3 regions of the Paenibacillus sp. FSL E2-0178 genome follow, and region 3 is predicted to be linked to each of the others. Evidence: riboswitches for the same ligand, from Rfam matches in the RefSeq annotation. Region 3 holds a riboswitch; each other region holds the start of a gene.
What was found. A riboswitch is a leader RNA that binds a small molecule or an ion and turns the genes downstream of it on or off. The one in region 3 is predicted to bind cyclic di-AMP.
Positions count from the first base shown of each region.

Region 1: linked by a shared signal. The riboswitch ahead of MHI42_RS00925 (APC family permease) and the one ahead of MHI42_RS20005 (C40 family peptidase) in region 3 are both predicted to bind cyclic di-AMP.
Region 2: linked by a shared signal. The riboswitch ahead of MHI42_RS01810 (alpha/beta hydrolase) and the one ahead of MHI42_RS20005 (C40 family peptidase) in region 3 are both predicted to bind cyclic di-AMP.

Region 1 covers NZ_CP151953.1:185,751-195,570, reverse strand. The annotation lists gene MHI42_RS00950 ((2Fe-2S)-binding protein) at 1-338, opposite strand, end outside; gene MHI42_RS00945 (ABC transporter ATP-binding protein) at 381-1,187, opposite strand; gene MHI42_RS00940 (iron ABC transporter permease) at 1,245-2,279, opposite strand; gene MHI42_RS00935 (iron ABC transporter permease) at 2,279-3,337, opposite strand; gene MHI42_RS00930 (iron-hydroxamate ABC transporter substrate-binding protein) at 3,569-4,591, opposite strand; gene MHI42_RS00925 (APC family permease) at 4,790-6,607, opposite strand; cyclic di-AMP (ydaO/yuaA leader) riboswitch at 6,736-6,895, opposite strand; gene MHI42_RS00920 (disulfide oxidoreductase) at 7,122-7,556, opposite strand; gene MHI42_RS00915 (DsbA family protein) at 7,553-8,308, opposite strand; gene MHI42_RS00910 (ATP-binding protein) at 8,402-9,820, opposite strand, start outside.
Region 2 covers NZ_CP151953.1:435,417-445,236, forward strand. The annotation lists gene MHI42_RS01800 (MATE family efflux transporter) at 1-941, opposite strand, end outside; gene MHI42_RS01805 (MarR family transcriptional regulator) at 1,183-1,869, opposite strand; gene MHI42_RS01810 (alpha/beta hydrolase) at 1,983-2,792, opposite strand; cyclic di-AMP (ydaO/yuaA leader) riboswitch at 2,800-2,932, opposite strand; gene MHI42_RS01815 (ABC transporter substrate-binding protein) at 3,113-4,423, opposite strand; gene MHI42_RS01820 (carbohydrate ABC transporter permease) at 4,490-5,317, opposite strand; gene MHI42_RS01825 (sugar ABC transporter permease) at 5,332-6,210, opposite strand; gene MHI42_RS01830 (ABC transporter ATP-binding protein) at 6,207-7,298, opposite strand; gene MHI42_RS01835 (glycerophosphodiester phosphodiesterase family protein) at 7,345-8,079, opposite strand; gene MHI42_RS01840 (glycerophosphodiester phosphodiesterase) at 8,076-8,819, opposite strand; gene MHI42_RS01845 (HAD-IIA family hydrolase) at 8,837-9,664, opposite strand; gene MHI42_RS01850 (glycerol-3-phosphate responsive antiterminator) at 9,800-9,820, opposite strand, start outside.
Region 3 covers NZ_CP151953.1:4,620,630-4,630,449, reverse strand. The annotation lists gene MHI42_RS20015 (GNAT family protein) at 8-493, opposite strand; gene MHI42_RS20010 (C40 family peptidase) at 741-1,232, opposite strand; cyclic di-AMP (ydaO/yuaA leader) riboswitch at 1,238-1,381, opposite strand; gene MHI42_RS20005 (C40 family peptidase) at 1,769-2,197, opposite strand; cyclic di-AMP (ydaO/yuaA leader) riboswitch at 2,255-2,393, opposite strand; gene MHI42_RS20000 (hypothetical protein) at 2,611-3,408, opposite strand; gene MHI42_RS19995 (M1 family metallopeptidase) at 3,453-5,468, opposite strand; gene MHI42_RS19990 (YwhD family protein) at 5,573-6,079, shown strand; gene MHI42_RS19985 (AbrB/MazE/SpoVT family DNA-binding domain-containing protein) at 6,173-6,652, opposite strand; gene MHI42_RS19980 (DNA-3-methyladenine glycosylase) at 6,924-7,604, opposite strand; gene MHI42_RS19975 (PBP1A family penicillin-binding protein) at 7,704-9,776, opposite strand.

The DNA of each region.
Region 1 (9,820 bases), 3.9 Mb from region 3:
TCAGTCTTCCACGCGTGAAGGGAGAAGGCAATCCGGCAATATCCGTCTGCCGGAATGAGATGAATCCCCAGATTCGCTAGGCTGAACTCAGGAACGAAGGAGAATCCTGTGACTGAATACTGGACAGCAAGCGCCAGATTGGACAGATAGCCGCCGAAATATGCAGCAACCGCTTTATCGTCCAGTGCTTTCATTAACGGCCCATAAGTGTCTACAAATGCCTTCATCCCCTGCTCATGCACCAGTTCAGCCGCAGCGAAGGAGTGCAGAGCTCCCTCCGGTACCGCAGGATGCAGGTCAAACTTGGTGGTGAATTCCTTAATCAATAGTTCGTTCATTGCGCTGCCCCTCTCCGCTCCACTAGCCTGTCCAGCTCGCGCTTATAGTCCAGCTGCCTTGTATGCAGCCAGCTCGTAAGGAAGGCACAGCGGCACTCCGGTACGCGGATCAGGCACAATATCGGCTTCAATGCCGAATACCTCGCGCAGAACTACCGGTGTCATTACATCAACCGGCGCCCCTTCACTGATCACATTGCCGGATTTGATCGCTACCATATGCTGTGCATAACGGGATGCATGGTTCAGATCATGTACCACCATGATAATCGTCCGGCCTTCTTCTTCATTCAGCTTCTGCAGCAGCTGCAGCACCTCCAGCTGATGGGCCATATCCAGGAATGTCGTCGGTTCGTCAAGGAACAGAATATCTGTCTGCTGCGCCAAAGCCATGGCAATCCAGGCCCGCTGACGCTGTCCGCCGGAGAGCCGGTCAATCGGACGGTCATGGAACTCCGTCATACCGGTAACTTCGATTGCATTAGCAATGATGCTGCGGTCTTCTGGCGTCATGGTGCCGAAGCCCTTCTGATGCGGGTAGCGGCCGTAACCCACAAGCTCGGATACAGTCAGACCGTCAGGCGCAGTAGGATTCTGCGGCAGAATCGCCAGCTGCTTGGCCACCTCTTTGGTGGACAGGTTATGAATGGATTTGCCGTCGAGCATGACGCTGCCGCTCTTCGGCTTCATGATGCGTGCCATCGTCTTCAGAATGGTCGATTTACCTGAGCCGTTCGCTCCAACCAGCGCTGTAATCTTCCCTGTCGGAAGTGACAGGTTCAGCCCCTTTACAATCATCGCCTCTGCGTATCCGATACTCAGCTGTTCTGTATTCAAACGTTCCGACATGATACTCACTCCTTAGAATTTTAATTTTTCATGATAATTCGCCTATGAATGCCTATGTTAAGCCTTAGATTTTGCCAAAAGATATAAAAAGTACGGGGCTCCGATGATCGCCACCACGATACCTGTAGGTATCTCTGTAGGCTGCAGAATCCAGCGCCCGATGGTGTCTGCGGTGAGCAGCAGCAGCGCGCCTATCAGAGCGGCTGCAGGCAGCATGATCTGATGACGCGGGCCCACAAGTCTGCGGGCAAGATGCGGTGCAATCAGTCCGACAAAGCCGATGCCTCCGCTGACCGAGACGCAGGCGCCTGCGAGAGCCACAGCAGCAGCCAAGAGCAGCAGACGTTCCCGCTCCAGCGGCAGCCCAAGTCCCTTGGAGGTTTCATCCCCCAGGTTCAGTACGTTAAGCACCCGGGCTTTGTAGAACGCGAACGGCAGCAGAATCAATATCCAGGGGAGCAATGCCAGCACAAAGCGCCAGTCTCCGCCCCAGATTTTGCCGGCCAGCCAGATGGCTACGAACTGATAATTCTGCGGGTCCAGTCTTAACGACAGGATCAGCTGAAAAGCGTAAATGCCGGCACCTACGGCAATTCCGATCAGGATCAGCCGTGTCGGCGAGAGTCCGTCGGCTCTCCGGTAGGAGAGAAAATAGATCAGCGTGGCCGTAAGCGCTGCACCTGCCAGCGCCAGCAGCGGAAGAACAAAGATGGGCCCCGCTGTGGTTGCCGGGACAAATGAAATGAAGATCAGCACTGCGAATCCCGCTCCGGCGTTGATCCCTAAGGTAGAGGGTTCAGCAAGAGCATTGCGCGACAAGCCTTGCAGAATAGATCCGGATACTGCGAAACCCGCCCCGATGAGCAGTGAGATCACTATACGCGGCAGCCGGAAATCAAACAGAATCAGCTTCTGCTGTTTGGTTCCTTCACCGAGCAGAGTATGTAGAACATCAAGTGGTGATAAGCGCATGAAGCCGGTATTCATACTGACAATAAAAATAATGATGATAAGTGCAGCAAGCAGCGTTAGAATACCGGCTTCTCTGGTGCGGCGCGATTTCACTGAGGGTACAGACATGGTCCTGTTCATTACAGCTCCCCCTTGCGCTTGCTGGCCAGATAGATGAAGAACGGTACGCCGAATACTGCAATCAGGGCACCTATCGGTGTTTCATAAGGCGCATTAATCATTCTCGCAGCAATATCGGCAAAGAGGATCAGCACGCTCCCGAGTACTGCCGAGCAAGGAATGATCCAGCGGTAATCCACCCCCACCAGATAACGGGTAATATGCGGAATCATTAATCCGACAAAAGCAATCGGCCCCACCGTCGAGACCGCCGCTCCGGCAAGAATGACCACAATGATCATCCCTGCGGTCTGTACCAGCCGTGTGCGCTGCCCCAGTCCTGCGGCAACATCCCTTCCCAGGCTTAACAGCGTGATGGAACGCGAGAGCACCAGCGACCCGATAAGCGCACCTGCAACCCAGGGGGACATAATCTTGAGCTGTGTCCAGTTCGCTCCGCCAATCCCGCCTGCCATCCAGAACGCAATATCCTGGGAGAGGTGATACAGAATGGCGATGCCTTGGCTGACCGCCAGCAGCATGGCACTGACCGCCGCACCCGCTAAGGTCAGGCGTAGCGGTGTCAGCCCGCTATGGGACAGCGAACCGATGCCGAAGACTAAGAGCGATGCCACAGCCGCTCCAATGAAGCAGTAGATCATGATATACATGAAAGACAGCGAAGGCGCAAAGGCGAAAGCCAATGCCAGGCCGACACCAGCTCCGGCGTTGAGTCCCAGCAGCCCCGAATCCGCCAGCGGATTCCGGGTCATCCCCTGCATGATCGCGCCGGCGACAGCAAAACATGCACCCACCAGCGCTCCAGCCAAAGCCCGGGGGATCCGCAGCTCCCGGATGACCTGATGCTGTCCCAGCTCCGGATTGAAGCGGAAGACAGCTTCCCATACAGTAGCCAGCCGGATATCTGCCGCTCCTACCGATACAGACAGCATCAGCCCGAAGATGATGGCGGCTATTCCGAGCAGCAGGATCGTAGCTGCAGCTACCGGCCGCGACTTGATGGGTTTATCCTCTGCGGCCTTAGAAGGATTGAGGTTAGAACGTGTGGATGAAACCATAAGCCGTCTCCTTAACAGGATTATTACTTGCTTATTACTTGCTTCTAATTGATTATCATTCTCATTATCGCAAATATATGAATATTGTACAAGCAGATAACGCGTAATCTATACTGAACGCCCTCATCTATCGCTCCATTTAAAAAAAGGTGCAGATCATCGTATCCGGGGATACAAGGACCTGCACACTCGCTACCGGCAAAGGCTGATCACCGGCATTTTGAACGCTGCTTATTTTACAAGACTGCTCAGAGCATCATCAATTGTTTTGGAGTTAGCTATAGGACCGCTGTACAGCCAGCTGGTTGCTCTGCCAAACTCATGAACATTCCCCGCCTTAACAGCCGGAATCCCCTTCCAGATCGCGCCATCCGTAACTTCAGCAGCATCCGCCCCGTCACTGTTCACAAGGATGATATGATCTGCAGTCAGCTCAGACAATTTCTCAAGTGAAATCGGATTCCACGTTGCTCTGGACTCAGCAGGAATTTCGGTAACCAGATTCGGAAGCTTCAGTCCAAGATCTCCATACAATACCGCTCCGCTGCTGCGGGTTTCGTCTACAATGAAGAAGCTCTTGGAGACCAGCCAGAGAATGGCAACGGACTCATCGCCGATGGCAGCAGAGATTTTGGCTTTTGCATCAGCAGCTTTTTGATCGTACGCTGTAATTGCTGCTTCAGCTTCAGGCGTTTTGTTCAACAGCTCGCCGATCTTGAGCAGCGATTTGCGCCAGTCCTTGCTGACTTCGTCGCCGAGTACATACGTTGGTGCAATTTTGTTCAGCTGGTCATACAGACCGTTCTGGACAGTACCTTCCGATTGTACAATAGTGAAGTCCGGTGCGAAGCTGGTTACAGCTTCGAGTGGAAGGTCATAGCTGATGGTTGGAATGTCCTTAAGCTCAGCTGCAAGGTAATCCTGAGTGCCGTTTGTCACGGACCATTGGGCAACCGGAGTCACGCCAAGTGCGACCAGATAGTCTTCCAGATAAGAAGCAAGCACACGCTGCGGGTTCGCAGGGACAGTGACTTTATGTCCCATGGCATCCGTTACTGTTTGCTCTACCGCTGGAGCTGTTGTTTCTGCCGGTGCAGTAGTGGCTTCTGCAGTTGCTGCAGGTGCCGTAGTTGCCGCAGCCCCGTTATTGGCTGCATTGTTATTTCCGCATGCGGATAATAACAACGTCGTGGTCATGAGTCCGGCCATAGCCAGCTTCATGCTTGTTGATCTTTGCAGGTTGAACGAAAACATTAATTACCCCTCCTGTATATACATTCATTATTGGTCAAAGGTGATTGCGGCCTTCGCCTCACATAAACTGATGATATTGATTCTCATTCTCTCTGTCAACTAAATTATCTGGTTCCATGTACACTCACCCTGCGCTTAACAAAAAACGGCTGTTCCCGCAACCTGCGGAAACAGCCGTTTTACATATAAAGGGTATGTCTATTTGTGCAAATGATACGGTACAGTTGCTATAACGATATCCTTCTGATTCATCAGATAAGAACGGATGAACAAGCTGGTCTGATTATGCAGAATCGCCTGCCACCAATGCTTCGTAACAAATTGCGGAATGAGTACAGTAATATGGTCTGTAGAAGCGGTTTTCCACTCCACCGTATCGATGAATTTCACCAGCGGGCGGATGATGCTGCGGTAACGCGAGCGGAGTACAATCAGGCGCACCCCAGGGTTCCACTCTTCCCACTTCTGTTCCATTTTGTGAATCTCTTCTTCATCGAATCCGACATATACAGCCACTACATTCTCAGTCAATGACTTCGCATAGCTGATCGAATGCAGCACCGCACGGGTAACACCGGCAACGGGAACCACTACTGTACTTCCTTTAATACAAGGTTTATCCGTCGCCGGACAAATGCGCAGCTGATCGGCAATATTCATATAATGGCGGTGAATCCGGTGGAACACGATGATTACAAGCGGCAGGAAGATGAAGGCCATCCATACACTCGAGAATTTAGTAATAATGAAGATGAGTGTTATGGTTAAGGTTGTGAGCATGCCTACTGTATTCACAGCGAATTTGCTCTGCCAGCCCTTAGGCTTAGTTCTGTACCACTGGACCATCATGCCAAGCTGTGAAAGGGTAAACGGAATGAATACCCCAACGGCGTATAATGGAATCAACCCTTCGGTATTTCCGTGAAAAGCAGCTACAAGCACAGCCGACATTACGCCGAGGAAAATAATGCCGTTGGAGAATCCCAGCCGGTCTCCGCGCACCATGAAGGCATGGGGTAAATATTTGTCCTTGGCGAACATGAAAGCCAGCAGCGGGAAGGCCGAATACGCTGTATTCGCCGCCAGGAACAAGATTACTGCAGTGATACCTTGGATGAAGAAGTACAAACCGCCGCGGCCAAAGGTAGACTCGGTAATCTGCGACACAACCGTCGCTTTCTCATCCGGCATGATGCCGTACCAATAAGCCAGAAGCGTAATCCCCGTGAACATAGCCCCGAGAATCAGACCCATCAGCATCAGCGTTTTAGCCGCATTTTTCTCAGCCGGTGCTTTGAAGTTAGGGATCGCATTGGAGACCGCTTCTACCCCGGTCAGTGCCGAACAGCCGGAGCTGAAGGCCTTAAGCAGAAGGAACATACTTACGTTCGATACCGCTGAGCCGATCTCAGGAACCTGGGCATGAGCACCGCCGGTTGCATACTTGAAGACTCCGGCGATAATCAGTACAAAGATGGAGACGACGAACAGATATACCGGAATGGCTATGAAGGAAGCTGATTCAGTAACACCCCGCAGATTGACAATCGTTAAGAGCAGAATGACAGTAACCGCTATGAGTACACTATGATTATGAAGACCCGGGAACGCTGAAGTGATCGCATCCGTTCCCGCCGAGGCGCTTACCGCCACCGTTAGAATATAATCGACCAGCAAAGAGCCACCGGCAAGCAATCCGGTATGAACCCCTAGATTGGTTTTGGCAACAATGTAGGCGCCCCCGCCCTGCGGATAAGCAAAAATGGTCTGCCGATAAGACAGGATTAAGATGGCCAGCAGGCCCAATACGGCTAATGCAATTGGCAATGAGTACCAGATAGCTGTGAAACCTGCGGCCACAAGTACGATTAGGATTTGTTCTGTTCCGTAGGCTACAGACGAGAGCGCATCAGAAGACAGGACAGCCAGTGCTTTCACCTTGGATAACTTTTCATGATCGAGTTCGTTCGACTTCATCGGACGCCCGATCAATAGTCGTTTTACCTTGCTTACCATTGTAGTAACAGTTCCTCTCTTTGTTAAGTTGAAACGGCAGTACCGCGCGCTGTTTTCATAAGTGGATTTCATAAATGCAGGCACAAAAATAAGCATACGGAAATGATCCGCATGCCTTGAGTGCATGGTCATTATCCCACTATTGCTTACGAGGTTAGCTGGCGGATTCGGGCTGTGGTAGCCCTACGGTTTTCGAGTCTGCTGACCCGCTTCCGATTCACCCCGTTGGCACTCGGCCAAGTTTGGTTCCCCCGTTTTTCCTTCCGGAAAATTCAGCGCATATTCAACTTCTCACAAGGACTAATAATAATCTACAATGCCTCTTCCGTAAAGCGTTGAAACAAATGAAAAAAGAATGAAAAACAACCAAAACAACCAAATCCATGATCCGGTATGTCTTGCTCTTTCATTCTCTTTCATTATCCCTTTATCGCGTGATTTTACAGCATTTCTGCTTAATAATTTACACTCAATTTAAGGGAAATAGTTACTCTTCATTCTGCCTGACGGCTTCTTACTCACCTGCATCCTCTTTACGCCCTGTCCATAGCAGAATTGTGATTAATGCGAACGCAATGAGTGCCAGCAGCGGGATGGTGATGAATCCGAAATAATTCAGATAATCCGTGTTACACGGCACACCAATTGTACATGGAAGCACCTTGCTGAGTGCCGGAATTTTCTGCTCCGCGTAATGATAGATCGAAATGCTTCCGCCAATCAAACTTAAGGGAAGAACATAAGGGATAATGCGCTTATCCCCCCGGTAAGTGGCGATTCCGAGCAAAATCAGCTGCGGGTACATAAATATCCGCTGAAACCAGCATAGCTTGCAGGGCTCATATTTCAGCACTTCACTGAGATACAGACTGCCTGCTACAGCAACAACCGAGACGAACCAGGCCAAGTAGAGACAATTCCGGCGGCAGAATGCAGAGAATTTATTCATTGTGCAGCCACAGCTTCCGCAGCTACCTGGATTTGAGCATCAATTTCCTCCATATTAAAAGGTTCATTCACCTTGACTCCATTGACATACAGTGATGGCGTGTTGGTTACGCCTGTGTCTGTGCCAAGCTGGATATCTCTCTCCAGTTCGCTTTCGTAGGTCTTGTCTTCAATATCCTTACGCAGCAAATCGAAGTCAATGGGCAGTTCTAATTGCTGTGCCAGACTTACCAGGAAGTCCGGGGTTGCCCACTCTACCTTTTCTTCACCCTGGTTAGCATAGATAGCATCGAAGAATTTCCAGAAGGCCTCTTGATTCTGATGGTACACGGAGAGTGCCGCAAGTGAGGCTGTTCTCGAATCCGTACCGATAAAGGCCAGGTTGACGAAGTAAAAGGCTGCTTTATCCTGATTAACATACTCCTGAACGATTTGCGGTTTAATCACTCCGGTGAACTGGGCGCAAGCCGGACATTTGTAATCGCCGAATTCAACGATTTTGACGGGTGCATCTTCTTTGCCCAGCCGTGCCATTTCACTGTAGTTGAAGTCAACGGGAGCCGCAGCAGATCCTGTAGTTGAGTCGTCCTTCGAGGCCAGCATGAATAATCCTACAAAAATAATAACAACTAAAGCCACTGTACTCACGATCAGAATTCTCGTTTTCTGCTTCTGCTGCTCCTGCTCTGCCCGGCGTTTCTCCTGCTTGCTCATCTGGGGAAGCGCGACATTGTTCTTTTTTGATTTGCTCAAAGAGAGTTCCTTTCTGTCCATAGGACTGTCGTGATAAAAGATAAGTTACTTTAAAATTATATAATTAAAGTTCTCTCCTTGGCAAACCCTACATTATACAGCTTTTGTTGCCGGAGGCACTCCGCTGTCTTCATTTTCTTGGTTGTAAATCAGCTCCGGCGATGAATCCAGCGACTGTAGCACAATTCTGAAAAAGAACTGGGTCCCGCCGCCCGGCGCCGGTTCCGCCCATATTTCTCCCTGCATAAGCTCCACCAGCTTCTTGCAAATGGCCAAACCCAGACCAGTACCGGGATATTTACGCGTGTGGGAAGCATCCACCTGGGAAAAGGATTGGAACAGCAGCTGCAGCTTATCCGGCGGAATGCCAATACCCGTATCCTGCACTTTGAATTGCAGCGTCTGAGAGGCTCCCATCAGGCCGCAGGATTCAACAGTAACTGTAACCGCTCCCGAAGGAGTGAATTTCACCGCATTGCCGATTAAATTAACCAGGATCTGACGGATCCGCGCAATGTCTCCCACGAACTTGCCGGGAAGCCCCTCTTCTACCGACAGCACAAACGACAATTGCTTGTCTCTTGTGATCACTTCGAACAGCTCCATACACTCCTGCAGCAGCACAGTCAGCTGAAACGGCTCCTGGTTCAACACGAGACCATCTGCTTCCAGGCGGGATATATCGAGAACATCACTCATTACATGAAGCAATGCCTGGCTGCTGGTACTCTGCAGCTTCAGCAGCTCCAGATGCTCGGGTTTGCTGATTTCTTCGGCCAGCAGCTGATTGATGCCGATAATTCCGTTCAGCGGCGTGCGGATTTCATGGCTCATCGTCGCCAGAAACTCGCTTTTCATCCTGGCAGCACTCTCTGCCGCATCCCGGGCCTGAATCAGTTCATGCTGGTACTGCATCAGGGCAGTGACATCCTCGGCAACGATATAGACCAGCTGTTCCTTATTATGAAGCAATGGAAATACCGTTACGCTGCAGATCATCTGCTGGCCGTCCCTGGTGATAACCTTCAGCTCCAGCTTGGAGGACTTCCCTTGGGAGGCATTGCGCACAGCTTCCTTGACCGCGGCTTCATCCCTTTCACTGTACAGGATGTTCTTGAATTCCCCCAGTTCTTCTCTTCCATATCCGGTGGTATACCGCAGGGCAGGATTGGCACTGATGATCTTCTTAAGGGCCGGATCAATACACAGCACCATATCCGGGTTATGCTCGAACAAGGCCATATAACGCTGCTCATTAAACGCTGCAAAGCGGAGCACATGCTGCCGGTCCCTATAGAGCAGGCCAAGCACAATCGTCACAATGAACAAGAAGGAACCTCCCAGAATGATGCCCAGCAGTGAATCATCCAAGAGCGGAGCGCGCCCTGTATACAAGAATGAGTCTACTACTGTGAAGGAAGCGCCGGCCATTGCAGAATAATGTATACCTGTGAACGCTCCGGTCAGAGTTAACACGAGCAGCAGTTTTTTGACACTGAACATGTTGTAGGC
Region 2 (9,820 bases), 4.2 Mb from region 3:
TGCTTCATGCGCAACCGGTTAGCTGTAAAAGAGAAGGCAATAAGCGGCACGACGCCCTCGCTTAATCCCATCAGGATTAACTCGGGGAATTGCAGCAGTCGTGAGGAAATTCCGAAGCCCGCAATAGCCTGCTCCCCATATTCGACCAGATAACGGTTAAAGATGAGTGACATGGCACCCATGAAGAGACTCATCACAAAGACGGGAACTCCGATTTTGAATACATTGCCCAGAATGACCTTGGTAGCCTTGAATTGTTTCAGTGAGACCGTTAAGAATTGACTCTTAAATCCTATATGATAGGCGTAATAAGCACTCGCAACTATGTTAGAAATGACCGTGGCAGACGCAACACCGATTACATCCCAGTGGAAGACGAAGATGACCAGCGCATCGAGAATTATATTCACGGCCACACTAAGCAGCATACCAATCATAGATGTAATTGCGGCTCCCTCCGAGCGCACAATATTCTCCAGTGTGAAGAACAATACGACGAAGGGTGAGCCAATAAGCATAATGGTAACGTAGTCCTTGGTAAATCCGAAGGAGTCAGGCGTTGCCCCCAGGCCATGTACGATAGAATTAATGAGCGGCAGGCCGACGGCCATCGCGATAAGACCGAGAACCAGGCTGCTGTAAAAGGCGAATGCAGATACATGCTTAACATCAGCCGTATTTTTCTCTCCCAACAGACGGGAAATGAAGGCACTGCTGCCGACTCCAATCAGGTTACCCAGCGCCATAATGACCGCGAATAACGGTAAGGTTAAGGCAAGTGCAGTTAACATGGCAGTATTATTAAGGGTGCCTATGAAAAAGGCGTTTAAAATGGAATAGATGACACTCATTGACGTTCCAAGCATCATGGGTACTGCGAAGTGTGCTACAGCTTTTGCGACCGGTGCTTTTTCAAAGTAATGGAGGTTTTCTGTATCCATGTGGTTCACCACTTTCTTAAGTTATGTTTGTTTGCAATTTGGTTAGAATTCTAACTAATAATTGATTACGAACTTTACGCCGCAGCAAACAAACCCGTAACAAGGACATTGCGGGCTTGGTATGCGGGAATGGACGTAACCGTAATTCAAATTCATTATTTACGCTGAAAAGGTATTGCGCTGCCTCTGCCCTGCTCTTGCGGAAAGACAGCGCCAATACTTCTTATAGTAAATGTTCTGCTTACTTATCTTCCGGATGGTCTGAGTTGTCCTTCGAGCCGTCTCTACCATCTCTGGAAGGCCAGCCGAAGCCGTTCATGCCGCCGCCATGACCTTCCCTGCCAAATCCGGGGAATCTTCCGCTAAAGCGTCCGTCATCCATATTTCCCCACATTCTGCTCATTTGTCCGCGCATAGCCATCAGCTTGTCGAATTCCTCTGTCCCGATGCGCTCCTTAGCGGCTTCCATCCACATGGCCATTACGTCACGATCTGCATCTGTTCCAAGCTCATCCTCTAGCGCTGTAATGACGCGGACCAGGTATTCCCCGAAGGCTGCCTGTTCTTCTGGAGACAGGACTGAAAATATACTGCCGCCCTCAACCTCCTGGCCTTCTTCCGCTTGCCCTTTGGGCGTGAGATAGATCAGCATGATACGTTTGTCTGTCTCTGAAGGTCTGCGGGTGATATACTCGGCCTTCTCCAGTTTGGCAAGCAATTCATTGAGCGAGGATACACGGATGTCCAGCATATAGGATAAATCCTTCGTGCTGATTCCGTCCTTCATCCGCAGAAACGCCATGATCCGGCCTTGCCCGCGTGACGTATCAGCCATGGGACCCACAGCAGCGTGGTTCTTCAGGTGTTGTCTCTGCAACAGCCATTGCAGCTTGGCAAGCTTGTCGAACAATTCAGCATTCATATTCATTATTAATCCTCCCCGGGATATATTCACGGTACCTGTTAATCAATGTAACGGTACCTGTTGAATTTATTATAACGGTACCTGTTATACTTGTCAAAGATTTTCTACAGGTGCCGTTAATAAATTTTCCGCTGGAAGCATTGCTGGTCTTTCAGGTAATCAAGCAATAGCCGGTTGAAGTGCTGCGGCTGACATAAATGGCTGGGATACATGGCATCTTCCAGTATTGCCAGCGTGGCGAGCGGATATTTGGCCGCTGTTTGTCTCACCTGCTCCAGAACCCGCTCATTCTGATTGCCTGATACACAAAGAACGGGAACCTGCAGCCTTAGTGCAAACCCGTAGCTGTCCGTATGTCTTAGTGCCAGACGCTGTTTAATCAATTCTGTTGTCCGTTCATGGACAAGCTCTCTTCTCAGAATATGATACGCAGACAGCCATTTGTTATATGTAATGCGCAAAGAACGGATGAACATTTCAGCCGGAAGATAATGGGCGACCCATGCGCAGATTTGAAAGAGCTCCAGCACTTTGCTGCCTTTGGACGTACAATCTCCTAGGATGTAATTGTCCACCAACACCAGATTAATTACCCGTTCAGGATTCAGATAGGCGAATTTCTGGGCAAGCACAGCACCGCTGGAACAAGCTACGATGACGGCCCGTTCTACGGACAGTCCATCCAACAATCCCTTCAGATCTTCACACTGCGTGTCTACAATCCGGCTAATCTCTACATCCATTTTACCGGATTGCCCATTCCCTCTTAAGTCAAACAGGATCACTTTCGCCCGCTTGCTGAAATACTCCGCCTGAGGCTCGAACAGATGATGTGAAGTCGAATAATCATGAATAAAAACAATGGGCAGACCACTGCCCGACACCTCGTAATAGAGGGTAGTTCCATTGACGTCAATATACGGCATTACCTGTGCATCCTCTCATGTCGCTTACGGGGTTAGCTGCCGGATTCGGGCTTGAAGAGTAGCCCTACTCGATTTCTCGAGATTCACCCCAGAAAACTTGGTTTCCCCGCTTCCATTACGGAACTCAGCGATTACATATATTTTTGCGGATATAGATTAACAGAAACTTCAGTATAGCCCATATTCGTCTAAGAATGAATAGCTTAGGTGAATTTGCCCAACACGCGCAGAAACCGGCCGCAGTGAACCCAAAAAGCAGAGCAGCGATTCTCCCGTTACCGGAGATTCACTGCTCTGCTTGCTTTAAACATCATCTATAATCAGCGGTTCAGGATGTCATCCACCTCTTTGGCGAGATTGTCCAGGCTTGCCTGTATTGGCAGGTTCTCCAGCCAGATATCGTTGATACGCGTACCCATCAGATCTTCAATCTCATGGTAGGTGCCGGTCATCGGACGCATTTTGCTGAATTCCAGCTCATCGGAAGCGACCTTGTAGCCAGGGAAAGCAGCTATGGTCTCTTTCATCAAGTCTGTGTCCAGGGAAGTAAGACGGGTCGGTAGATATCCGGTATTAGCAGAAGCATACGCTGCCTGCTCGGTATCCGACAGCCATTTCATGAATTCGAAAGCGGCCGCCTTCTCATTATCCGTTCCCGTATTCGCCAGATACGTATTCGATCCGCCGACCGGGACGCCTCGTTTTCCGTCATCTCCGGCAGGAATCATGGATACGCCGAGATCAATTCCACTCTCCGCGGCCATGCCGGCGAACGTTTTGTAGCCGCCGACACTGGAGAAGATCAGCGCAGTGGCCGGATTGGCAATGGAGGCATAGTAAGCATCCTTGTCTGTGACCCCGAGCACTTTGATCAGACCCTTGGATTCCAGATCTTCAATGAAGGTGATCAGCTTTACTGCACCTTCGCTGTTGATGTTGGATTTTGTCTCATCCTCATTGACCACATTGGTATCCGAGTACGAATGCAACAGCGCCTCCATCACCCAGAAGTCATAGTTGAACAGGTACATCGGCGGCTGGCCGGTAGCATCATAAGCGGTCTGCAGATAGGCCTCCAGTTCGGCAAAGGTCGCCGGACCGTTCGGATCCAGTCCCTCTTTAGCGGCGAGCGTCTTGTTTACATACATTACGGGAACACTCCGCATATGCGGAAAGGCATACAGATCCTCGCCCAGATACAGGTTGCCGAGGTCGCCGATTTTGAAATCCGAGGTATCGAATTTGTCTGTTTCCATGAACGGTTCCAGATTGGTAATAATGTCACTGTCGGCAAAGCCCTTAGTCATCGCCACTTCATCAATAAAAACATTCGGCAGCGTACCCGCTATGGCTGCGGCGTTGATCTTCTGCTGCATTTCCCAGTAATCGCCCTGATATTCAGCATTCACATGGATATTCAGCTCGGCTCCCTTCGTCTCGTTGAACTGGTCCACCAGATTCTGGTTCACATCCTCCACGGCAGAAGTCCAGAAATTCAGCTCGAGGACGGAATCCCCTTTCTCATAGGCCGCTACACTGGATTCGGCTTCGGTGGTGGCACAGCCTGCAAGAACGGCGGTCAATGCAACAGTGGCGAGCAGCGGAGCTACTCTTTTTCCCCATACCTTCATTATTCGTTTCTCCTCCGTGAACTGCTGTATTTGGTATTCAACATGCAAGGCCGCAGGGTATTCCCGCTACTTCACTCCCATGTAGGTGAACGCTTTGATAATCTGTTTGCGTGCAATCAGGAAGACCAGCAGAATCGGCACGATCAGCATCATATTCCCGGCCATCACGATCTGCGGGCTGAGCCCCTCCACATCCTGAAGCTTCTGAATTCCAAGCGGCAAGGTCCGGACAGCATCCGTTGTGGTCCATACGAGCGGGAAAAAGTAACTGTTCCACGTCCCGATGAACGTCAGCAGCGCGAGTGTGGACAAGGTGGGCACAGCGGCAGGCATCATGATCGTATAGATGATTTTGAACTCACTGGCATTATCCAGACGGGCTGCCTCCAGCTGGGAATCCGGCACCTGCATGAAGGTCTGCCGCAGCATGAAGATGGCTGTACCGCTGGCAATGAAGGGCACGATGAGCGATACATAAGTGTTCAGCAGCCCGGACTTCGCAAACATCACGAAGATCGGCAGGAAGATCAGCTGGCCCGGAATCATCATGGTGGCGAGCACGATGCCGAACAGCGCATTTTTACCCTTGAATTGATATCTTGCGAATGCATAGGCTGCCGGCACAACAACGACCAGCTGGCCGAGCATCGTCCCGAGCGTAATGATCAGGGAATTGCGGGTATAATGCAGAAAGTTAATCCTCGTAAAAGCATCCCGGAAATTCTGCCATTGCAGCGAATCCACCCAGAATTTCGGCGGCATCCGGAGCACCTCGCCCAGCGTCTTGAACGCGGTGAGGATCATCCAATAGAACGGCATCAGGAAGATCACGATCAGCAGAACAGATACAATGATCCGCAGTCCTGCACCCGGCAGCCGAAGCCAAACTCTCATTGTTTCACCCCCTTTTAGCGGTAATGAACCCGTTTATTCAGTGCTTTGAAGTAGAAAATCGTAATCAGCCCCACGATACCCATCAGCACGACCGCCATTGCGGAGGCGTAGCCGACCCGGTAATATTCGAAGCTCTGCTTATAAATGCTGAAGATCAACGTGTTCGTTGCGTTGGATGGACCACCCTGTGTCATGATATTGATCGTCTCGAACACCTGGAAGGACCCGATGATATTCATCAGGATCAGGAAGAACAAGGTCGGTGAGATCATCTTCAGCGTAATTTGAAAGAAAACGGATCGCTTGGACGCATTGTCCAGAGCCGCAGCCTCATAGAGATACCCCGGAATAGAGCCCAAGGCGGAGCAAATGATCAGTGCATTGAACCCGACAGATTTCCAGACCGAGACCAGTACCAGCGAGAACAGCGCCACATCCTTATCGGTCAGCCAGCCCACCGGCGCTGCTCCCAGCACAGACAGCAGATAATTGAACAGCCCCGTATCCGTGTTCATCAGCCACATCCAGATTAGCGACACGGATACGAGCGAGATAATGTTGGGCGTGAAGCTCAGCGTCTGGATGAAGCGGTTCAGGGGCGTGTTTTTCTGTAAAAAGAGCGCCAGCCCCATCGCCAGCACCATCACCAGCCCAACGTCCATGACCATGTACAGCAGCGTATTGAGCAGGGTATGGAGGAAATCCTGGCCGCTGAACAGCTCTGCATAGTTGCTAAGTCCGGCGAACTTCATCGGCCCGCGCATATTCCAGGTGAAGAAGCTCAAATAAATGTTGTACAGAATCGGATAGAGATAAAATACGGTCAGGATGATCACTGCCGGAGCAACCAGCAGATAGGGAAGCACCTTCACGGAAGGACGCAGCCGCTTCATGCCGAATCACCGATGCTTCCGGCTGTGCTGATTCCGGACTGTGCAGCTACCCGGACCCGCTGCTCCTGTGCGTCGAAGAATGCCAGATGCTCCTTCTTCACATAGAGTCTCACTGCTTCCAGCTCGCGTTCCGGACGGTCGAAGCATTTCACCGAAATGATCAGCCCGTTCTCCAGCAGCACTTTGTAGATAATCTCCGACCCGAGCAGCTCCCGGCCGCTGAGCGTACCCGTCAGGCTAACGGTATTGTCCTGCTCCATTCCCGGCTCCAGGGCAAACTTCGCCTTCTCCGGCCGGAAGCCGAGATACCGGGCCTGCTGCGGAGCCAGCTTACGGATCTCTTCCCCGCAGCGGTCGAGTGCGAGAATATTCATCGGCGGGGTGCCAATGAAACGGCTGGAGAACAGGTTGGCCGGATCGTAATAGAGGTTGTGCGGGTTATCCTCCTGCATGACCTTCCCGCCATCCATCAGCACGATCCGGGTGCCCATGCTCATTGCCTCCACCTGATCATGGGTTACGTAGACAAAGGTCGCACCCAGCTTCTTATGCAGCTCGATCAGCTCCGCTCGCATCTGCTGCCTCAGCTTGGCATCCAGATTGGACAGCGGCTCGTCCATCAGGAACACGGCAGGCTTCTTCACCATGGCCCGCGCCAAGGCGACCCGCTGGCGTTCACCGCCGGAGAGAAACTCCGGCTTTTTGTGCAAATGCCTGGTCAGTCCGACGGTCTCCGCAATTTCAGTAATCAGCCGCTGGCGTTCCTCCTTCGGCACTTTGTTATTCTTCAGCCCGTATTCGATGTTCTTCTCGACCGTCATGGTCGGGTACAAGGCATAATTCTGAAATACCATCGCCAGATTCCGTTTGCCCGGCTCTACCTGATTCATGCTTACCCCGCCGATGTGAATCGAGCCTTCCGTGGAATGCTCCAGTCCGGCAATCATTCTTAGCGTTGTCGACTTGCCGCACCCGGAAGGGCCGACCAGCACCGTGAAGCTGCCGCTCTCAATCGTCAGATTCAAATCCTCAATAATCAGCTTGTCGCCGTATTTCTTGGTTACCTTTTCCAGAACGATGCCGCTCATATTCTCCTCCTCCAGCAGTGGTCTTCCGCCTGCTTCCTTTCGTCTCTCAGTTCTTCAGGCACTCCCGTGCAAGGTCTGGTTTATTGGTCATAATCCGCGTAACCCCCAGATTCCGCAAGCGGATCATCTCTGCCTCATCGTCCACTGTCCAGGGATTAACCTCGAACCGGCTGCGGTCCGCCAGCTCCATGAAGGCTTCATCTACCCCCAGATAATACGGATGCAGTACATCCGCCCGGCAATTCGCCGCATATGCCTCCAGCCGGTAGAAGCTTTCCATGAACGCAATCGCCGTCTTGAGCTCCGGGTAATCGCGCTTCAGCCGGGCCACGGCATTGTGATTAATCGAAGAGATCAGCGTATTCTCTGTGTAGCCATAACGGCGCACCAGCTCCGCTGTCCGCATATTCACTTCACCGTAAGGCCGGGAATAATCCTTGGTCTCGATGTTAATGTACAGCCCGTGCTTCATGGCGAACTCCATCACCTCGCCAAGCTCCGGCAGGCGGCTTCCGTCCGTTCCGTATTTCCCGGCAAAAGCATACGAGAAATCATACTGCCGCAGCTCTTCGAGCGTCAGTTCTCCGACCAGACCGGTCCCGTCCGAAGTCCGGTCAATGGACAGATCGTGGATCACCACCAGCTTACCGTCTCGGGTCAGCTGCACATCCAGTTCAATGCCATGCGCCCCCATGTCGAGAGCCAGCCCGAATGCGGCCATCGTATTCTCCGGTGCATAGGCGCTTGCTCCCCGGTGAGCCAGTATCTGTGTCTGCTTCATGCGCGTACCTCTCTAAGCTGATAGCAGACATCCGGACGGTCAGTGATGATCGCATCTACACCGGCCTCCAGCATCATGCGGATATGCTCCGGATCATTTACTGTCCAGGCGTTGACCTGAACTCCTGCCGAGTGGGCTTCTTCTACCAGTTCGCGGTTAACCCCGATGTACAAGGGATGCAGAGCATCGGCTCCGGTCATTTGCGCATATTTCCCGCCCTCGTACAATCCTGCAATATAGAGCAGCGCTGTCCGCATCTCCGGGTAAGATTCCTTGAGCCTTACCATAGAGGTATGATTGAAGGAAGAGAAGATCACTTGTCCGCTGAGGCCATAATCCTCCACCAGCTTCGCCGCCTCTTTCCCGAGTCCGTTATACAGCTCCGACTTCGAGAGGATATCCTTCACTTCGATATTCAGATATAGATCATGCTCCTTCACCAATTCCAATACTTCGCGCAGAGTAGGGATCTGAGCATCCGGGTATTGCTCCTCGAAGCCCTTATTGAAGCGGAAGGCCTTCAGCTCAGCCAGCGTGTAGGCCATAATATCTCCTTTGCCGTTAGAGGTGCGGTCGATCGTATCATCATGAATCACCACGATCTCCCCGTCTTTGGTCAGATGAATATCGATTTCCAGACCGTCGGCATGCTGCTGCACTGCGAGCCTGAAGGCTTCCAGTGTATTCTCCGGGGCATAGGCGCTTGCGCCGCGGTGGGCGAGTATTTTACAATCCTGCATAGTTTCTCATCCTCCTGTTATTGGGGTTCGGCTTGCTTGTTGAACAGATCGGCCAGGGAGTTCAGAACATAACCCGGAAGAATCTGCTGCCGCGCAATATCCGCTCTTGTGCTCACTCCGGTAAGGACAAGGGCCGTCTGCATGCCGCTGCCGTTACCCATTAGAATGTCTGTCTCCAGCCGGTCACCCACCATCAGGCATTGCTCCGGGGGACAGGCCAGCAGCCGAAGCGCCTCCTGCGCATAATAGGAAGAAGGCTTGCCAATAATCACATCAGCCTCTGTCCCGGCCGCAGTTTCCAGCGCTTTGACAATCGCCCAGGTATCCGGGATATAACCTCCGGGCACCGGGCAGGCCGGATCGGGATTGACCGCCACCAGCCTGGCGCCCCCTCTTGCCGCTCTCATTCCGAGCACCAGCTTCTCATAATTGAATTCGCGGTCCATGCCTACCAGCACATGGGTTGCTGCCTCAGGGTCCCTGGTTACGGCCACTCCGAATTCCTCCATTTGCCTTCGCATCACCGATTCTCCAACCAGATACACCCTGGCTTCAGGCTCTTCCCGTGCGAAGTAGCTGCCGCTGACATAGAGTGCCGTCAAGATTTCCTCTTCCCCGCAGGCCAGCCCCATGTGCTCCAGTCTGCGCTGGCAATCCCGGGGAGTATGGACCGAGCTGTTGGTCAGAAAAAGAACTCTCCGGCCCCTTCGCCGCAGCTCCGCAACCGTGTCCACCACACCCGCAAGCAGCTGATCGCCAATCAGCACGGTCCCATCCAAATCAAAGCAGTAGGCTTCATATGAAGCGATGTCCATCAGCGCTTGCTCCTTTTCATTCAGGTTCACTGGTTCTCCGCGCCGGAATTTCCGCGCAAAAAAACCAGCTCCAGAAATTAAGCCTCCGATTACAGCCTCGTAAGGCTCCATCGAATGCTAATAACTGACCGCTGGGTTTTCTCATCGTCTCCACCCCGGGGTACGTTATTCACTTATTTCACGCTT
Region 3 (9,820 bases):
TGGAATGCTATTTCTCATAGACCATACAATAAAATGGTTTATCGCCAGTTGGGGTTCTGCGTTCATAAGTATCCGTTATGGTAAATCCGCATTTCTGGTAAGCACGGATGGCCCGCTGATTCCAGGTCAGTACCTCCAAATCGATCTCCCGTTCCGGATAACGCTGCAGAGCCGCCTGAACGATGGCCTTCATGAACAGATGTCCCATGCCATGACCGCACAGATCGGGCCGCATGCCGATCCCAAGCCGGACTACACCCTCCATAGGGAACAGCTGGGCGAAGCCGCACAGGATTCCCTGTCCATTCACAACGGAAACGTATTGCTCGCTGCGCAGCTGCGGATCACCGAATTCAACACCGAGCGCCTGCATCTGCTCCCAGGGCATCCAGCCGTAAATATTATACGGGGGCCTATAGTTCCACTCACAGATCTCAGCAGCATGCCGCGACTCCATAGGAACAACATAAAAAGTTACCGGAGAACTTATCATAAGCGGAGGCCTCCTTTCAATGGAACATTACTTCATTCTATAAATATTATATACAAAACGAGCCGGATTCGACGCAAAAACCTTGCAGAAAGACCGGAACTTGACAAACGCCAAAAAATATTTTATGAAAGAGCGAAATTGGTGTTTTACAAATAAAGAGCGGGGTAAGTAATTTTATAGACAAAAAAATAAGCCCTTCTCCAAGATTTCGGCAAAAATCCTGGAAAAGCGCTTATATTAGGACAAATTATTGCACATCGTCATTGTCTTCGGAATCCGCAGCCACAGTCTTGTAAGCATCTGTACTCATAATCCGTTTGGCGCCAACGTAGCGGTTGACGTAGTAGCTGTCACTCAGCGAACTGATGGTTACACCACGCGAGGAAGAAGCATGTGCGAACTCACCGTCACCAACATAAATACCGACATGGGAAATGCCTTTGCCGCTTGTATTGAAGAATACAAGATCGCCCGGTCTCATCTCATCACGGGATACAGCAGTGCCCATCTGATATTGGGAACCGGATTGGTGAGGCAGGTTAATGCCGATCTTATCAAAAACATACATTGTAAATCCGGAGCAATCAAAACCGTTCGTGGATACACCGCCGGATACGTATTTGGTCCCGATGGCTTTGTCGATAACTTTATCCATTTTGGAATCCGCGAAAGCGCTTCCTGCTCCAATGGTGAAGATGATGGAAAAGCTTAGTACTGCGGCTGCTAGCTTCTTCTTCAAAAGTAAATACCCCTTCCAAATGCCTACGAGGTTAGCTTAAGGGTTCGGTTGAAGGTCCCCTATGACCCCTCTTAGAATAGGAGGTCAATTCACCCAAAGTTGGTTCCCCCGTTTCCCTAAATCTTTAGGGAACTCGGCACGACTGTTGATTAGGATTAGCTGTTATTCAATACATGACAAAACCTTTGTTAAAAGCGATTCAATAATTACAAAAATGTTACTAAAAGCTCACTGCGATAATTGTAGCAAAGACTAGGGCGCTTGGCAATCACTTATAACATATTAATGCATTTTTTTTGCGTTTTTTAGAGTTATAGCTGCATAGAAAGACTCATATTTACGCAGCAGGTGAGCTATTGATGGATTTTTCTTTGGATTTGGGATAAAAAGGTGTTTCAGGGCCTGCAGATGAGTGTAAAAGGTAGAATAAGGAAAAGGAAAAACCCGGAAATGATTACGGCAATAATCAAAACCGGGCTCGTATAAGTTACATTTAGTTGTTAGAGGTACGAATATTCGAGGAAATGTTCAAGGGTTCAATCGTAAGCGACAGCTTGGTAGGCTGTTGTGCTCATCACTCTTTTAGCGCCAACGTAGCGGTTGGCCCAGTATGCCTGACTCAGTGAACTGATGGTTACACCACGCGAAGTGGAGGATTGTGCGAATTTGCCATTGCCGACATAAATACCGACATGGGAAACTCCGTTGCCCAGGGTATTGAAGAATACCAAATCACCGGAACGCAAATTACTCTTGGATACGGCTGTTCCAACGCTGTACTGTGCCTTAGAGGTGCGCGGCAAGGTAAGGCCGATACTCTTGAATACATATTTGGTGAATCCGGAACAATCAAAGCCGCTGGTGCTGGTGCCCCCGGTTTTATATGACGTTCCAATGGTTTTTGAGATCACAGTATCCATTTTGGAATCTGCGAAAGCGCTGCCTGCTCCAAGTGTGAATACCATCACAAGACCCAGCGCTGCTGCGGTGCATTTCTTCTTAAAGTTCTGACTTCTCAAAAGATGTACTCCTTCCAAGGCCTGCGAGGTTAGCTTAAGGATTCGGTAGAAGGTTCCCCTATGACCCCTCTAAAGCGAGATCAATTCACCCAAAATATGGTTCCCCCACTCCCCGGTGCAGGGAATTCGGCGTTTTGTGCACCAGAATAGTGACATATCGACATAAGGTTAAAGGCTTCGGTTACATAGCTGCTTAATTCCATTTGAAAGATTACAAATTTGTTACTAGTAGTACAGGCATCATTGTACCAAAGGATTTACAGTTTTGCAAATTAACTTGTCGCAGCTGTAAACAAAAAAGAGTCATGCACCTCACCAGAGGGGCGATGACTCTTTTAGTATGCCGTTTTGGCGGCCGATTATCGTGGGAATGATTTACTGGACCAGAGATGATACTGTGCGGCTATGCCCCACATTCTGAATAGGGTGGACGGCAGTGGAGCTGCCTGGCGCAGGAGCAGGGCCGGGAGGCCGGGGCAGAAGAGCGCTGCAGCGCTGCAGAGGATCAGCGTCAGCAGACTTCCTGCGCCTATAATGACGGATATCCCGATGGAGTGCAGAAGCACCTTCAGACAGATCAGCAGCGAAGTGAACATGCCCGTGCCGGCGGTATAACCGAACTGCATATACAGCAGCAGCTTGCGGATAAGGAAGAGGTAGACGAGCCAGCCCAGCACATAAGGCACGAGCGTCAGCAGCAGCGGATAATCGAGAATGCCGTTCAGAAGCAGACGGTACATCTTCGGCAGCAGCCAATAGAGCGGCAGAAGGGCCAGCGCCCATTCAACGAGACTGAACAGCAGGACAGGCAGACCATAACGCTTCATCCCGGGAAAAAAGAACAGTCCGCGCTCCCCGGCACGTTCCTGGTGAAGCTCGTGCAGCAGGCCCGCCCGGATAAAGGGGGAGAGCAGCAGCCGCAACACAGTCAGTGCCAGGAGCAGCCATAGCCATTGCCGGACGTCCGGGTCCGTGTGCAGCGCAGCCTGCCCCTCAATATAATACAGCAGCCTGCCTATGCTACTGCCGCCGGCATCCGCATCCGGATAGCGCAGCAGTACCGGAACGACGGCGCTTTTAATGAATTTGTACATGAAGTAGCCCCAGAACAGCCGGTAGATAAATAGCAGAATCAGGATATAAAATTGCTCTTTCATGCTGTGCCAACCGCGGGTTATCGAAATTTTCACAATCCTTCACCTCACCAGACAAGAGTTCCGAGCAGGGTTTCAAGCAGTGTCGTCGCACTGAGCGTCCAGCGGGAAAGAGTATTGTGCTCAAGCTCCGCCATTCTGAAATTATTGAGATGCTTGCTCTCCAGCAGTATGGAATGTCCCGGATCAATCTCGGCGGAGACCAGAGGTGCTTTATACGATAATTCAAACGATGTTGTCTTCCCTTCGCCGTTCCAGTATTGCTGAACCGAATACCCGTCCGAGAAAATAAATTTTACAGGGACATCCCCATAATGGCTGCCCTTGTTGCTTACCTCAACTACAGCATCATATTGAATCCCCGCTCCGTTGCCGCCGTCCCGTTTAGCCGTGAGCCTGATGTCGTCTACTGCAAAATCAGGGGCTCCGCCGCTGTAGACATACTGGTCAAAATAAGTCTGCCAGGATTGCTTGGTCACTTTCTCCACAATCTTCTGGAAGTCAGCGGTTGAGGGATGCTTGAAGCGGTATTTACGGGCATAAGCAGCGAGAATGGCATCCATGTTCTTGGCTCCTGCTAACCGTTCGATGTCACGGAGCACCAGCTTGCCCCGGATATAGACATTACGTGTGTAGGCATCATCTCCGGTGTATTTCCACGTCTCCAGATTGAGCGGCTGCGAGGAGGAGACCAGACTGGACTGCAGCGGGAGGCTTGAGGCAACGCCATATTCCTGCTCCATCAGCCGGTCTTCGGCATATGAGGTGAAGCTCTCGTCCAGCCACGCCTCCTCGAATTCATTGCTGGCGACCATGCCATAGAAATACTGGTGACCGATCTCATGGATCACGGTCCGCTCAAGCGAGGTGCCGGGCGATGCCTCGGCAGCACCGAAGGCAGTGATCAGCGTCGGATATTCCATCCCCCCGGCCCCATTGCCAGATTCAGGCGGGACTACAATGGATAAGGTGGAGTAAGGATACGGGCCATACCATTTGCTGAAGGCGGTCAGGGCAGCCTCTGCTGCCTGGAAGTAGCGCTCCTGAAGATCCTTATGCAGCGGGTCCAGATAGAGCTTGATCTTTACTCCGGGCACCTGCGGCGCGGAGAAGGCCTTCTCGGCAACCACAAAATCCGGCGATGCCGCCCAGGCGAAGTCATGAACATCATCTGCGTAGAACTGATAGATTTTGCGGTCCTGTACCAGCCGCGCGTTCTTCACCGGAAATCCGGTGGCGGCAACCTTGTAATCGGACGGGACGGAGATGGTTACATTGTAAATACCGAAATCACTGTAGAACTCAGATGTGCCATGGTACTGATGCAGATTCCAGCCTTCCTCCTGTACTCCCCTTGTGCCTGCAGGCTCATAGACGCTGAGCTTGGGGAACCACTGGCCGGCCATGACGAAGTTGCCGGCGGTTCCCATACGGGCGAATATTTTCGGCAGCTTGACCTCAAACTGGAGTTTGAGTGTTACGCTCTCACCACCGTTCACCGGCTGGGGCAGGTGGACCTTAAGCAGGGTCTTGTCATTCACATTGCCGTCGTCAGGCTGCACATACTGGGTGCGCTGCATTAGCGAAATCCCCTCGGAGGTCCGCAGATCCGTCAGCGTCAAGCTGCCGTATCCGCCCGCAGGCATAGAGTCGCCGCGGAGCGTTCCTCCGGATTCCTTCATAAAGGTTGTATCGCCGGAAGCGAATGCATTGGGGTAAAGGTGAAAATAGAGCTCTTGGACCGGTTTTTTGCCCGGATGGATCCAGGTCACCGTTTCGGAAGCAGTTAAGGTTCCCGTATCGGCCAGCAGCTGAACATCCATGTGATATTCCACCACACGCTGGCTTAAAACCTCCGACACCGGAGGCGGAGTAATCTCCGGAAGAGTGGACTGCACAATTTGCTGCTGCGGCAGGACGGCGGGGGACTTGGCCTCTTTTGGGGCAGAGGCAGTCCATACGGCAGGGCTGTGCCCTGAAAGAAACCATATTCCGCCTCCAAGCAAGGTGAGAACAGCCAGAGCTGCGAAGATGAGGGTATACCTTAATGAATGTGGCTTCATACTGTGATTCCTCCCGTGACAAGCATCTACGGGATGTATATGTTTGCAATCGGCGCATTATTAGCTAAAATTAAATAATTAGTGAATGGAAAGGATGTGCACTTGTGGATAACGTACAACCAGAGGGCAAAAAGCAGATTGCCTTGAATATTGTGAATGCCAAGAGTAAGCATAAAGGCTTCGGGGCAGGCTCCATTGATCTGGGTAATGTATCGCCTGTTATTATTGATCAAGGTATCGCCGTTATCGATATCGGTGCCATGCATGCCAAGAGCAAAGTGGAGAAGGGGATTAAATTCTCCGTGAACCGTGAGGATGTACCGGAAGGAAGACAGGTCTGGGTGGTCTGGGTTGCTGTGGACCGTACACCGGAGAGCCAGTTCTACGGCGGAATTACCGCCTGTGAGATGTGGATTGATTCCGAAGCCCGCCGGGGCTGGAAGATTCTTGCCGATCATGTCAATAAGCTGGATGCAGCCCTGAAACGGAAGATTATTGTGGAGGGACTTGGGTCTACGGAGCGGAATGCGCTGAAATCACTGCTGATCGCACATAATGAAGAGTGGTGGGCCGCTTCGCCTGACGAGCTGAAAGCGGCATTGTCGGAGTAGTAAGCTGAACGAACATGTATATCAAAAAACAAGGCTTGGCTCTCTGTTAGCAGAGGGCCAAGCCTTATGTATAAGATGATGGGATATGCGCTGCTACGGAGTCACTCTGCCGGCAGTATTTAGCTTGCGCTTCAACTGGCTTACTCTGGCCTGGCTGATTCCGAGCACCTCGGCAAGCTCCTTCTGGTTGGCATAGGGGTGGTCCTCCATCGCTTTCTCCAGCCGCTGGCTCATTTCCTCCGTCTTCGTTCTCCGTCCACTGCGGACAGGTTCGGCGTTCTCCTCTGCAGGGCCTGGAGAGATTGTGATCTCTTCAGATCCGCGCCCGGGGTCGCTCAGCTCTTTGAGGCAGGTATTGCAAATGAATTGATCTTTATAGTAGGTTACATGATCAAGGCTTCTGCAAAATGTGCATTCTGTGGAGGTGTACTTTCTGAGGACGATAATTTCATCATTCAGAATAAAAAACTCGATGGGATCCCCAATGTCAATATTTCGTGTCATGCGGATTTCTACGGGAACCACAATTCTACCAAGACTGTCTAAACTCCGGATCATGCCTGTATCTTTCATCCCATGTCCCTCATTTACATCTTTATATTTTTTGTGGATATCTCTGATTATAGCAGTAATTGTAAGTTTAGAGAACGGGGAAAGCGCATACAAATTATGTTGTTTCTTGTCGCTTATACGGGAAATAGCCCGTTTTACGGCGCAGGAGAGGGTCCGGGGCCAGAAAAAATATAAAACCTCTCCCTTCGGGTAATCCCAAGGGAGAGGTTTATTAGGGTTCTCTATTTTTTACCCAAAATAGCCCAGCCGAAACAGCGGAATGAAACTATCTTCAGTTGAGGATAACCGGCTGGGCATCCGTGCTGCTGACCGAGACATAGGGATTGCCCCGGAGATAGAAACGCCAAGGCTTCAGCGCGTATTCTTCTGCATAGGGAATATTGATGCGCGGAGCCTGGACAATATCCAGAGATTCCGGGGATTCACCTTGCTCCAGCCATATTGGCCCCCCGCGGAGATCAAGCCTGGCCATGTTGAGGCTTTTGTCTATCCTCAGTGCCCGGCACAGCTTGCCCGGGCCGCCGGACAGATCCGAAGGCTTCCGGACAGCAATTCCCCGGTATGCAGCCATAAGCTCCGCGTCCCTGGCGGTAAGCGGCTCCACTGCACGGATCAGGACCGCATGCGGATCGTCTTCAGCAGCGGTAACCACATTGAAGCAATAGTGCATCCCGTAGATCAGGTATACATACGTAGCGCCTCCGGCGCTGAACATTACTTCTGTACGGGTTGTCCGCCGCCCTCCGTAGGCATGACTCCCTTTGTCTTCAGCGCCGCCGTACCCTTCAGTCTCCACAATACGGCAGCGGATATCACCATCTTCGGTGCGCCGGACGAGATGCTGGCCCAGGAGGCGCGGAGCTGCGTCTACTGCCGCAAGCGCATAGAGTGCAGGCGGCAGCAGCCGCTGCGGGGCTGAATGGTCCGGTTCGCCTGAAGAATTCAGCTTCATGAATGGTTGACACCTTCCTGCGGCGGACTAACGCTTAAGAGAGCGCCTTGCCGGGCTCATCCCATCGTAACGCAAGTCTCCGGCGGCAGCAATGCCGGATCAGTTCATCCACCAGCGTTTGATGTCATTCCACAGCGAATGGTCCTCCTTGACAGGCTCGGCAATCTCAGGGTTGCTCCCATCCGGGGGAGCATCGGAGCCGGAGGCGGCATGCTGGTCGCAGTACTCAGTAGGCTCAGTGCCGCTGATGAAGGTCGTAAGCTCCTTCTCCGGACAGGCTGCTGTAGCCAGCTTGCCGGACTGCGGATTGATATATACGCTGACCACGCCATCAGGAATCGGGAAAATCTTCGGTGGTACATTCTCCAGCGCTTTTTCTGTAAACTGCGCAAAGATAGGCGCTGCACGTCTTCCATCCGCGGTGGCAATATCCCGGCCCTTGTCGTAACCTACCCAGACCGCAGTGGAGAGCTCAGGAGTGAAGCCCACCATCCAGCCGTCTGTGTCGGTAGTGCCTGTTTTGCCGGCGACCGGGCGTTTGATCATCGAGGCTACGCGGTTACCCGTTCCTCCGCTCTCAAATACGCCTTCCATCAGCCGGGTCAGCACATAAGCGGCGGCCGGTTCTACCACAGACTGCCCTTGAGGCTGCGGAGCTTCATATAGAAGATGTCCGCCCGCATCTGTAATTTTCAGAATTGCGGTAACAGGCTGCTTAACTCCGCCATTGCCGATAACTGCGAAGGCGGAAGCCATCTCCAGCGGACTGACAGGGGAAGTGCCGAGCGCCAGAGACGGGACACTTTGCAGCGGACTGTTGATTCCCATAGCAGCAGCCATAGCAGCCACCTTGTCCGCGCCAATCTTCATAATTGTATTTACGGCATAAATATTGTCGGAAGCGGCAATCGCCTGCTTCATGTTGATCTCACCGAGATACTTATCGCCGAAGTTGCGGGGCTGATAGGTTTTGCGGTTGTTGTCATAGTGGAACAGTGTCGGCTGGCTGTTGAAGACAGACAACCCGGTCATCTCCTTGGAAGACAGCGCGGATAAATACATAATCGGTTTAAAAGAAGAACCGGGCTGGCGTGTGGTGGCCAGGGCATGATTATACGCGCTCGAACGGTAATTGGTCCCTCCGACCATGGCCTTCACATAGCCGGTACGGGGGTCAATGGACACCAGGGCAGTTTCCAGCTCGCTGCTATGGTCCATTCCCTGATCCACGGCCTCTTCCGCAGCCCGCTGCATATCCGGATCAAGTGTTGTGTAGACATTCAGCCCGCCCTGATCCAGTTCGTCACTGCTGATATGCAGACTGTCTATAACGAGGCTGCGCACGTAATCGCGGAAATAAGGAGCGGCTACAGTGGTATCCTTCTGCCCCTGCGGTTTGAAGGTCAGCTTCTCCCTGGCGGCGGCCTCCGCCTGCGATTCCGTGATATCCCCTACATCGACCATGGCTGCCAGAATGATACCCTGCCGCTTAACAGCACTATCCAGGTGCGTGTAGGGCGAGTAATAGGTGGGGCCTTTGGGAACTCCGGCCAGCAGGGCACTCTCCGCCAGATCCAGGTCAGCGGCCGGTTTGCCGAAGTACATTTGGGCAGCGGCTTCAATACCATAGGCACCGTGACCATAATAGATTTCATTTAGATACATGTTCAGAATCTCGTCTTTGCTGTATTTCATCTCCAGCTGGAGGGTGTAGAGAGCCTCCTTGCTCTTGCGGGTCCAAGTTTTCTCATGGGTCAGGTACAAATTACGCGCAAGCTGCTGGGTTAGTGTACTGGCCCCTTGCGTACGCCCTCCTGCCTGCAGGTTGGCTAGTACCGCTCTGCCCATTCCTTTGAGGTCAAAGCCGGCATGACTATAGAACTTACGGTCCTCTACAGCCAGAGTGGCCTTGATGAGCAGCGGAGAGATTTGTTTAAGTTCCACAGGATCACGGCTGCGTCCGTCAGTAGTGAAGGTAGTCAGTACATTGCCCCTGGAGTCAAGCAGTCTGGAGCGGATATCATCCCCTAGAGGAGGTAGCGGTTTCTGATATAGGAACCCAAGCAGGACTCCGGCGCCCGCCAGGAACAGCAGGACAGAGAAGAGCATCAGCCGGAAGAGCCGGCGGAGGCGGCGTTTCGGGACTTTGGGTGCAGTAGAATCGCGCGGCATAACATCAGGCTCCTTCTATTTCATGCAGAAACGGCCGGGTTACC